DNA from 2 places in the Rhodococcus sp. GQ147 genome. Region 1 is predicted to be linked to the other one. Evidence: riboswitches for the same ligand, from Rfam matches in the RefSeq annotation. Region 1 holds a riboswitch; the other holds the start of a gene.
The links. A riboswitch is a leader RNA that binds a small molecule or an ion and turns the genes downstream of it on or off. The one in region 1 is predicted to bind glycine.
Positions count from the first base shown of each region.

Region 2: it holds a riboswitch for glycine, as region 1 does, so the genes downstream of both, AC6CID_RS09855 (DMT family transporter) here and gcvP (aminomethyl-transferring glycine dehydrogenase) in region 1, are expected to answer to the same signal.

Region 1 is NZ_JCAXDU010000012.1:137,931-141,768, reverse strand. It holds gene AC6CID_RS15355 (MerR family transcriptional regulator) at 1-566, shown strand, start outside; glycine riboswitch at 684-779, shown strand; gene gcvP (aminomethyl-transferring glycine dehydrogenase) at 942-3,794, shown strand.
Region 2 is NZ_JCAXDU010000006.1:198,798-202,635, forward strand. It holds gene AC6CID_RS09845 (NfeD family protein) at 1-94, shown strand, start outside; gene AC6CID_RS09850 (SPFH domain-containing protein) at 97-1,338, shown strand; gene AC6CID_RS09855 (DMT family transporter) at 1,392-2,399, opposite strand; glycine riboswitch at 2,542-2,632, opposite strand; gene AC6CID_RS09860 (DUF2254 domain-containing protein) at 2,765-3,838, shown strand, end outside.

The DNA.
Region 1 (3,838 bases):
CGCCGCGGACGAACGAGACCGACGAGATCCAACCGGGCCTGTTTCCGGACAACTCGGCGCCCGACGAGCTCGTCGGCTACCGCGTGCCCATCGCCTGCCAGATCGCAGGAATCAGCTACCGCCAGCTCGACTACTGGGCCCGCACGAATCTGGTCGTACCGTCCATCCGCGGGGCTGCCGGTTCCGGTAGCCAACGGCTGTACTCGTTCAAGGACATCCTCGTCCTCAAGATCGTCAAGCGCCTGCTCGACACCGGCGTCTCGCTGCAGAACATCCGCGTCGCCGTCGACCATCTCCGCAGCCGTGGGGTGGGCGACCTCGCGAAGATCACTCTTTTCTCCGACGGCACCACCGTCTACGAATGTACGTCGCCCGAAGAGGTCGTCGACCTGCTGCAGGGCGGGCAGGGCGTCTTCGGGATCGCGGTGAGCGGCGCGATGCGCGAGCTCACCGGCAGCATCGCCGATTTCCCCGCCGAACGCGCCGACGGCGGCGGCGTCGAGGAACGCCCCGAGGACGAACTGGCGTCGCGTCGCCGCGAACGCATCAACCGCCGCATCGGCTGACCACACCACTGATGTCGCATCGGCCGACCACATGACCGCTCCACTCCACCGCCGGCGGCACTTTCCGCACCTGCGGTATTTCGACCCCCGCGACGTGAACTAGACTCGAAGACGCGTCGCCATCACGCGGGAGAGACCCGGACACCGAGCCGGGCGCCGAAGGAGCAGCACCTCCCCGTCAATCTCTCAGGCAACCGGGACCGCGTGAGCTCCGACGTCTCTGGAAAGTGGCGGGAGCACCCGCCCGCCCACGGGGAAAGGCTCTGGCCGGCCGAATCTCTCAGGCGCTCGCTCCGCGAGCTCACGACAGAGGGGGAGGAACCACCTCGCGCGACCGCGCGCATGTGGACCTCGCCGACCAGCCCGGGAGCTGCGATGACAGATGCCGTCACCTCGAACTTCGCCGATCGCCACATCGGCCCCGACACCGCCGGCCTGAACCGGATCCTCGACGTCGTGGGAGTCGATTCCCTCGACGCCCTCGCCACCGCCGCGGTGCCGGCCGCCATCCTCGACGACCGTGCAGACAACGTGCCGACCGGCCTCGACGTCCTCGACACGCCCCGCTCCGAGCACGACGTACTCGCCGAACTGAAGGCACTCGCGTCGCAGAACACCGTGGCGACGTCGATGATCGGCCACGGCTACTACGACACGCTCACGCCGCCCGTGCTGTTGCGCAACATCATCGAGAACCCCGCCTGGTACACGGCCTACACCCCCTACCAGCCGGAGATCAGCCAGGGACGCCTCGAGGCGCTGCTGAACTTCCAGACCATGGTCGCCGACCTGACCGGCATGGAGATCGCGAACTCGTCGATGCTCGACGAGGCCACCGCCGCTGCCGAGGCCATGACCCTGCTGCGCCGCGCGAACCGCAAGTCCAAGAGCCCGCGCCTGGTCGTCGACGTCAACCTGTTCGCGCAGACCGCCGCGGTGCTGGCGACCCGCGCCGAACCGCTCGGTATCGAGATCGTCACCGTCGACCTCGCTGCCGACGGACTTCCCGAGGGCGAGTTCTTCGGCGTGATCCTCCAGGTGCCCGGCGCTTCGGGCCGCATCATCGACGCCGCTCCGATCATCGCGGCGGCCCACGGCCGCGGCGCGCTCGTCGCCATCGGCGCCGACCTGCTGGCCATGACCTTGATCACCCCGCCCGGGGAGCAGGGTGCCGACGCGTGCTTCGGCACCACCCAGCGGTTCGGTGTGCCGATGGGCTTCGGCGGGCCGCACGCCGGCTACCTCGCCGTCGGTAGCGCCCACACCCGCACCCTGCCCGGACGCCTCGTCGGTGTCTCGGTGGACGCGGACGGCAACCCGGCCTACCGCCTCGCGTTGCAGACCCGTGAGCAGCACATCCGCCGTGAGAAGGCCACCAGCAACATCTGCACCGCCCAGGTGCTCCTCGCCGTGCTCGCGGCCATGTACGCCTCGTACCACGGCGCCGAAGGCCTCACCGGCATCGCCCGCCGCGTCGCCGGGCACGCCCGCCGCCTCGCCGACGGTCTGCGCGCCGGTGGCGTCGAGGTTGTCCACGATGAGTTCTTCGACACCGTCCTCGTGCGCGTCCCGGGGCGTGTCGACGCCGTGCTCGCCGCCGCCCTCGAGGCCGGCATCAACCTGCACCGGGTCGACGACGATCACGTGTCGATCTCGTGCGACGAGGCCACCACCGCGGCGCACGTCGACGCGGTCCTGCGCGCCTTCGGCGTCACCGCCGGGGACGCCGCCGAGGGAACGGCGCTGCCGCAGGCCCTTGCCCGCACCAGCGAGTTCCTGCAGCATGCGGCGTTCACCCGCTACCGCACCGAGACCGCGATGATGCGTTACCTGCGGCGCCTGTCCGACAAGGACCTCGCCCTCGACCGGACGATGATCCCGCTGGGCTCGTGCACGATGAAGCTCAACGCCGCCGCCGAGATGGAAGCCATCACCTGGCCCGAGTTCGCGGGTCTGCACCCCTTCGCTCCGGCGGATCAGACGGCGGGGATCCGCCGCCTCATCGCCGACCTCGAAGGCTGGCTCGCCGCGGTGACGGGGTACGACGCCGTGAGCCTGCAGCCCAACGCCGGCAGCCAGGGCGAGTACGCGGGTCTGCTCGCGATCCGTCACTACCACCTCGATCGCGGCGACACCGATCGGGACATCTGCCTGATCCCGTCGAGCGCGCACGGCACCAATGCCGCATCCGCCGTGATGGCGGGCATGCGTGTCGAGGTCGTCGCGTGCCGCCCGAACGGGGATGTCGATCTCGACGACCTGCGCGCCAAGATCGCCGACCACGGTGCGCGCCTGGCCGCGATCATGATCACCTATCCGTCCACGCACGGTGTGTACGAGCACGACATCGCCGACATCTGCGGTGCCGTGCACGACGCCGGCGGTCAGGTGTACATCGACGGTGCCAACCTCAACGCTCTCGTGGGTCTGGCGCGGCCGGGCAAGTTCGGGGGCGATGTGAGCCACCTGAACCTGCACAAGACGTTCTGCATCCCGCACGGTGGCGGCGGTCCGGGTGTCGGCCCGATCGGCGTCCGTTCGCATCTGGCCCCGTACCTGCCGGGCCATCCGGCGGAGCCGGGACTCGGGGGAGCGGGACCGGTCTCGGCGGCGCCCTACGGATCGGCGTCGATCCTGCCGATCACCTGGGCGTACATCAAGATGATGGGTGCCGAGGGGCTGCGTCGCGCGTCGCTGACGGCGATCGCGTCGGCCAACTACATCGCGCGTCGTCTCGACGAGTACTTCCCGGTGCTGTACACGGGGGAGACCGGCATGGTCGCCCACGAGTGCATCCTCGATCTGCGTCCGCTGACGAAAGCGACGGGGGTGACGGTCGACGACGTCGCGAAGCGTCTGGCCGACTACGGCTTCCACGCGCCGACGATGAGCTTCCCGGTGGCCGGCACCCTCATGGTCGAGCCCACCGAGAGCGAGGACATCGCCGAACTCGACGCGTTCATCGACGCGATGATCTCGATCCGCAGTGAGATCGACCGGGTCGGGGCAGGGGAGTGGCCGGTGGACGACAATCCGCTGCGCGGCGCTCCGCACACCGCGGAATGCCTGGTGGGCGAGTGGAACCACCCGTATTCGCGGGAGATCGCGGTGTTCCCGATGGGGAAGAGCCGAGCCAAGGTTTGGCCGGCGGTGCGGCGTATCGACGGCGCACACGGCGACCGGAACCTGGTGTGCGCGTGCCCGCCCCTGGAGGCGTACAGCGGCTGATGCCGGGGATGGCCGACGGACACGTCCGTCGGCCATCGTCATCG
Region 2 (3,838 bases), on a different contig from region 1:
GCCGCTGGACGCCACCGAGGTGTACGGGCCGGGAACGACAGTGACAGTGATGCAGATAGACGGCGCGACTGCCGTCGTGTGGAGGGGTGTCTGAGGATGGAAGCTCTGATCGTGCTCGCCGTAGTGGTGGCACTGGTCGTGGTGGTCGTGGCCAAATCGGTATCGCTGGTACCGCAAGCGGAGGCCGCGGTCATCGAACGTCTCGGCCGGTACTACCGGACGGCGTCGGGTCAGCTCACCTTCCTGGTGCCCTTCGTCGACCGCATCCGCGCGAAGGTCGATCTACGCGAACGTGTCGTCTCGTTCCCGCCGCAGCCGGTCATCACCCAGGACAACCTGACGCTGAGCATCGACACGGTCGTGTACTTCCAGGTGACGAACCCGCAGGCGGCGGTCTACGAGATCAGCAACTACATCGCCGCGGTCGAGCAGCTCACCGTCACCACGCTCCGCAACGTCGTCGGCGGAATGACCCTCGAGGAGACGCTCACCTCCCGCGACTCCATCAACGGTCAGCTCCGCGGTGTGCTCGACGAAGCGACCGGCCGATGGGGCCTGCGTGTCGCCCGGGTCGAACTCAAGAGCATCGATCCGCCGCCGTCGATCCAGGAATCGATGGAGAAGCAGATGAAGGCCGACCGCGAGAAGCGCGCGATGATCCTCACGGCCGAGGGTCACCGTGAATCCGCGATCAAGACCGCCGAGGGCGACAAGCAGTCGCGCATCCTCTCCGCCGAGGGTGCGAAGCAGGCCGCGATCCTCGAAGCCGAGGCCGACCGGCAGTCGCGGATCCTGCGCGCGCAGGGTGATCGCGCGGCGCGCTACCTCGAGGCCCAGGGCGAGGCGAAGTCCATCGAGAAGGTCTTCGCCGCGATCAAGGCCGGCAAGCCCACTCCGGAGCTGCTCGCCTACCAGTACCTGCAGACCCTGCCGCAGATGGCCCAGGGCGATGCGAACAAGATGTGGGTGGTGCCGAGCGACTTCGGCAAGGCGCTCGAAGGATTCGCGCGGACGCTCGGCGCGCCCGGCGAGGACGGCGTCTTCCGCTTCGAGCCGAGCCCTGTCGACGAGGAACTGCAACGGCCCGAGGACGACAGTGCCGAGGTCGAGGACTGGTTCGCGACCAAGCGCGATCCCGAGGTGGCCCAGGCCGTCGCCGAAGCCGAGGCGGTCGCGCGCAAGCCGGTCGACCCCGCAGTTCGGACGGGTCTCGCCACGGAGGGGACGCAGAGGGGTGCCGGTGAAGTACAGTCGGCGTTGCCCGCAACGCCGCCGGCGCAGCGCTGGATGACGAACGACGCATCCGAGCAGCCGGCCGAGCCGCCGCAACAGCAGTAACGGAAACCGATCACGAGTGGGAGGGCGCGCCGACCGGCGCGCCCTCCCACTCGTCATCGGCGGCCGAGCATCGGCAGTGCCATCGCCACCACGATGAGACCGGCGCCCGCGGCGGCGAGCGCGGTCACGGACTCTCCGAAGGCGACCATGCCGATCATCAGCGCGACCACGACTTCGAGGTAGGACAGGCCGGACAGTTCCGCGGCGCGGAGGTGCTTGCCTGCGACGACGAGCAGCCCCAGCGCGAACAGACCACAGACGACGAAGAACCCACCGGCCCACAACCAGTGCGTCGCGGTCATCCCCGACAGGTCGGGTCGAGTCACCGCGACCATCCCACCTGCCGCGACGGCGCCGAAGACGAAGTTCCACAGGGACCGGACGTCGGACGGCATGTCGGTGCGATAGCGGTAGCACAGCAGGGCCCCGCCGTAGAAGACTCCCGAGGCAGCGCCCAGCACGGTACCCAGCGTCTCGTGCTCGCCCCCGGACGATTCACCGCCCACCAGGCCGGCGGCGAGCAACATGCCGGCGAACGCCGTGCCGATCGACAGGGCGTCGAGGCGACCGACCCTCTCCTTCAGGAACACCCGGGCGAGGGCCGTCGCGACGACGGGGCCGAGGTAATGGAGAACCACGGCACGGGACAGGTCGGTCAACACCGTGGCGGACAGATAGGTCGCGAGGGACAGTCCGAGGAGCACACCGCCACCGACGACCGACCAGGACAGGCGGGTCCGGCGCAACTGTCCGAGGCGGCGGGACAGCGCGATCAGGACGAGCATGCCGATCGCTCCGACCGCCATCCGCCCGAGCGTGAGTGCTTCACCGAGCACCGCGCCTTCGGGAGTGGCCTTGCGGCCGAACAATCCTGCGGCGCCCATCGCGGTCGCGGACAGCACGATCGCGGCGATCCCGAGTCGCCGGTTCGTACGCGGCGGCGACTTCGGGGCGGGGGAGGGAGGGAGAACAGGGCCACGCGACTCGGTCGGTGCAACTTCGGGGCGCTGCTCGAGCAGCGCATGATCGGCGCGCAGGGGCGCGCCCAGGGAAACGGTCACACGTCTACCTCGGGTCCAGGGTGCACGAAACGAGCACCAGCGGGTGTTGTCGTTCCCCGCTCTGTCATCGGACCTGAGAGCTTTCGCGGACGGAGCCGCTTACACCTTCGGTGAACCCGGAAGAGTTGCTTTCCAGAGGAGCCTCGCCGTGGCGGTCTGGGGGGCCTGAGAGATTCCCGGGGAGGTTGCTCCTTCGGCGCCCGCTGTGTGCGGGACTCTCCCGCCGCGGTTCGGTGGCTGTTCAATTGTCCGTCGAGTATCTCATGGACTTGCCGTAACCGTGCCGTAGGGGACATCCGGTGCGTGTGCCCACAGCTCGCTGCGAGTGCCCGCGGTACGGATTGCGGATGGTTAGCTTGGTCGACATGAGTGCTCTGCCGAGACCGTGGATGCAGTTGCGGATCGCCGCGGGCGTATACCGATTCCGGGAGAGTCTGTTCGCGCTGCCCGCGCTGGTCGTCGTCGCCGGAGCCGTGCTCGCGGAGGTGAGCGGCTACATCGATCGGACCTTCGGCCCCTTCGCGTGGGGCATGAAGATGAACAGCAACGCCGCGATCTGGCTGCTGAGCACCGTGGCGGGTGCCACGATCACCACCGCCGGCGTCGTCTTCTCGTTGACCGTCGTGAGCCTGCAGTTGGCCAGCAGCCAGTTCTCGCCGCGGGTGATGCGGTCCTTCATCCGGGATCGGGCCAGCCAGACGGTGATCGGGGTGCTGGTGGCGACCTTCGTCTACTGCGTGCTGACACTGCGCCACATCGGCGCGGACGACGCCGCACCTGCCCCGACACTGTCGACCACCCTCGCTGTGGTCCTCGCGGTGTCGACCGTGGTGCTCATCATCGCCTATCTCAACCGGCTGGCCCACGGTCTGCAGGTCGGGGAGGTGGTGCGCAGCATCGCCTCGGAGGCCGAGAAGGTCATCTCGAACACGAGCCGGAGTTCGCGCGGCGAGATCCACGTCGACCGGGTGCCGGAGCCGGATTTCACCGAGGGGGCGACGGTGTACGCCCGGCGCGACGGCTGGGTGACCCAGGCGCCGGCCGAGCTCGTTCTCGCCGTGGTACCGCCGGGTTCGGTCGTGCGGATGGAGACGCGTCCCGGCGCGTACATTCACTGCGGGGAACCGCTGCTGCGGATCCATCCGAAGCCGGAACGGGCGGTGGTCCTGCGGCGGCTCGAGGCGGCCGTGGAGATCTCGAATACGCGCACCATGCAACAGGACGTGGACTTCGCGCTGCGGCAACTCGTCGACATCGCGCTGCGCGCACTGAGCCAGGCGATCAACGACCCGACGACCGCCACCGAGGTGGTGCTCCGGCTCGGCAGTCTGCTGCGCACCCTGCTGGTCACCGACAGTCCGGTGCCGGCGATCGGGGGTGCGGACGGCCGGATTCTGCTGCGTCCGTGGATCCTGTCGCCCGACGAGTACATCGAGCAC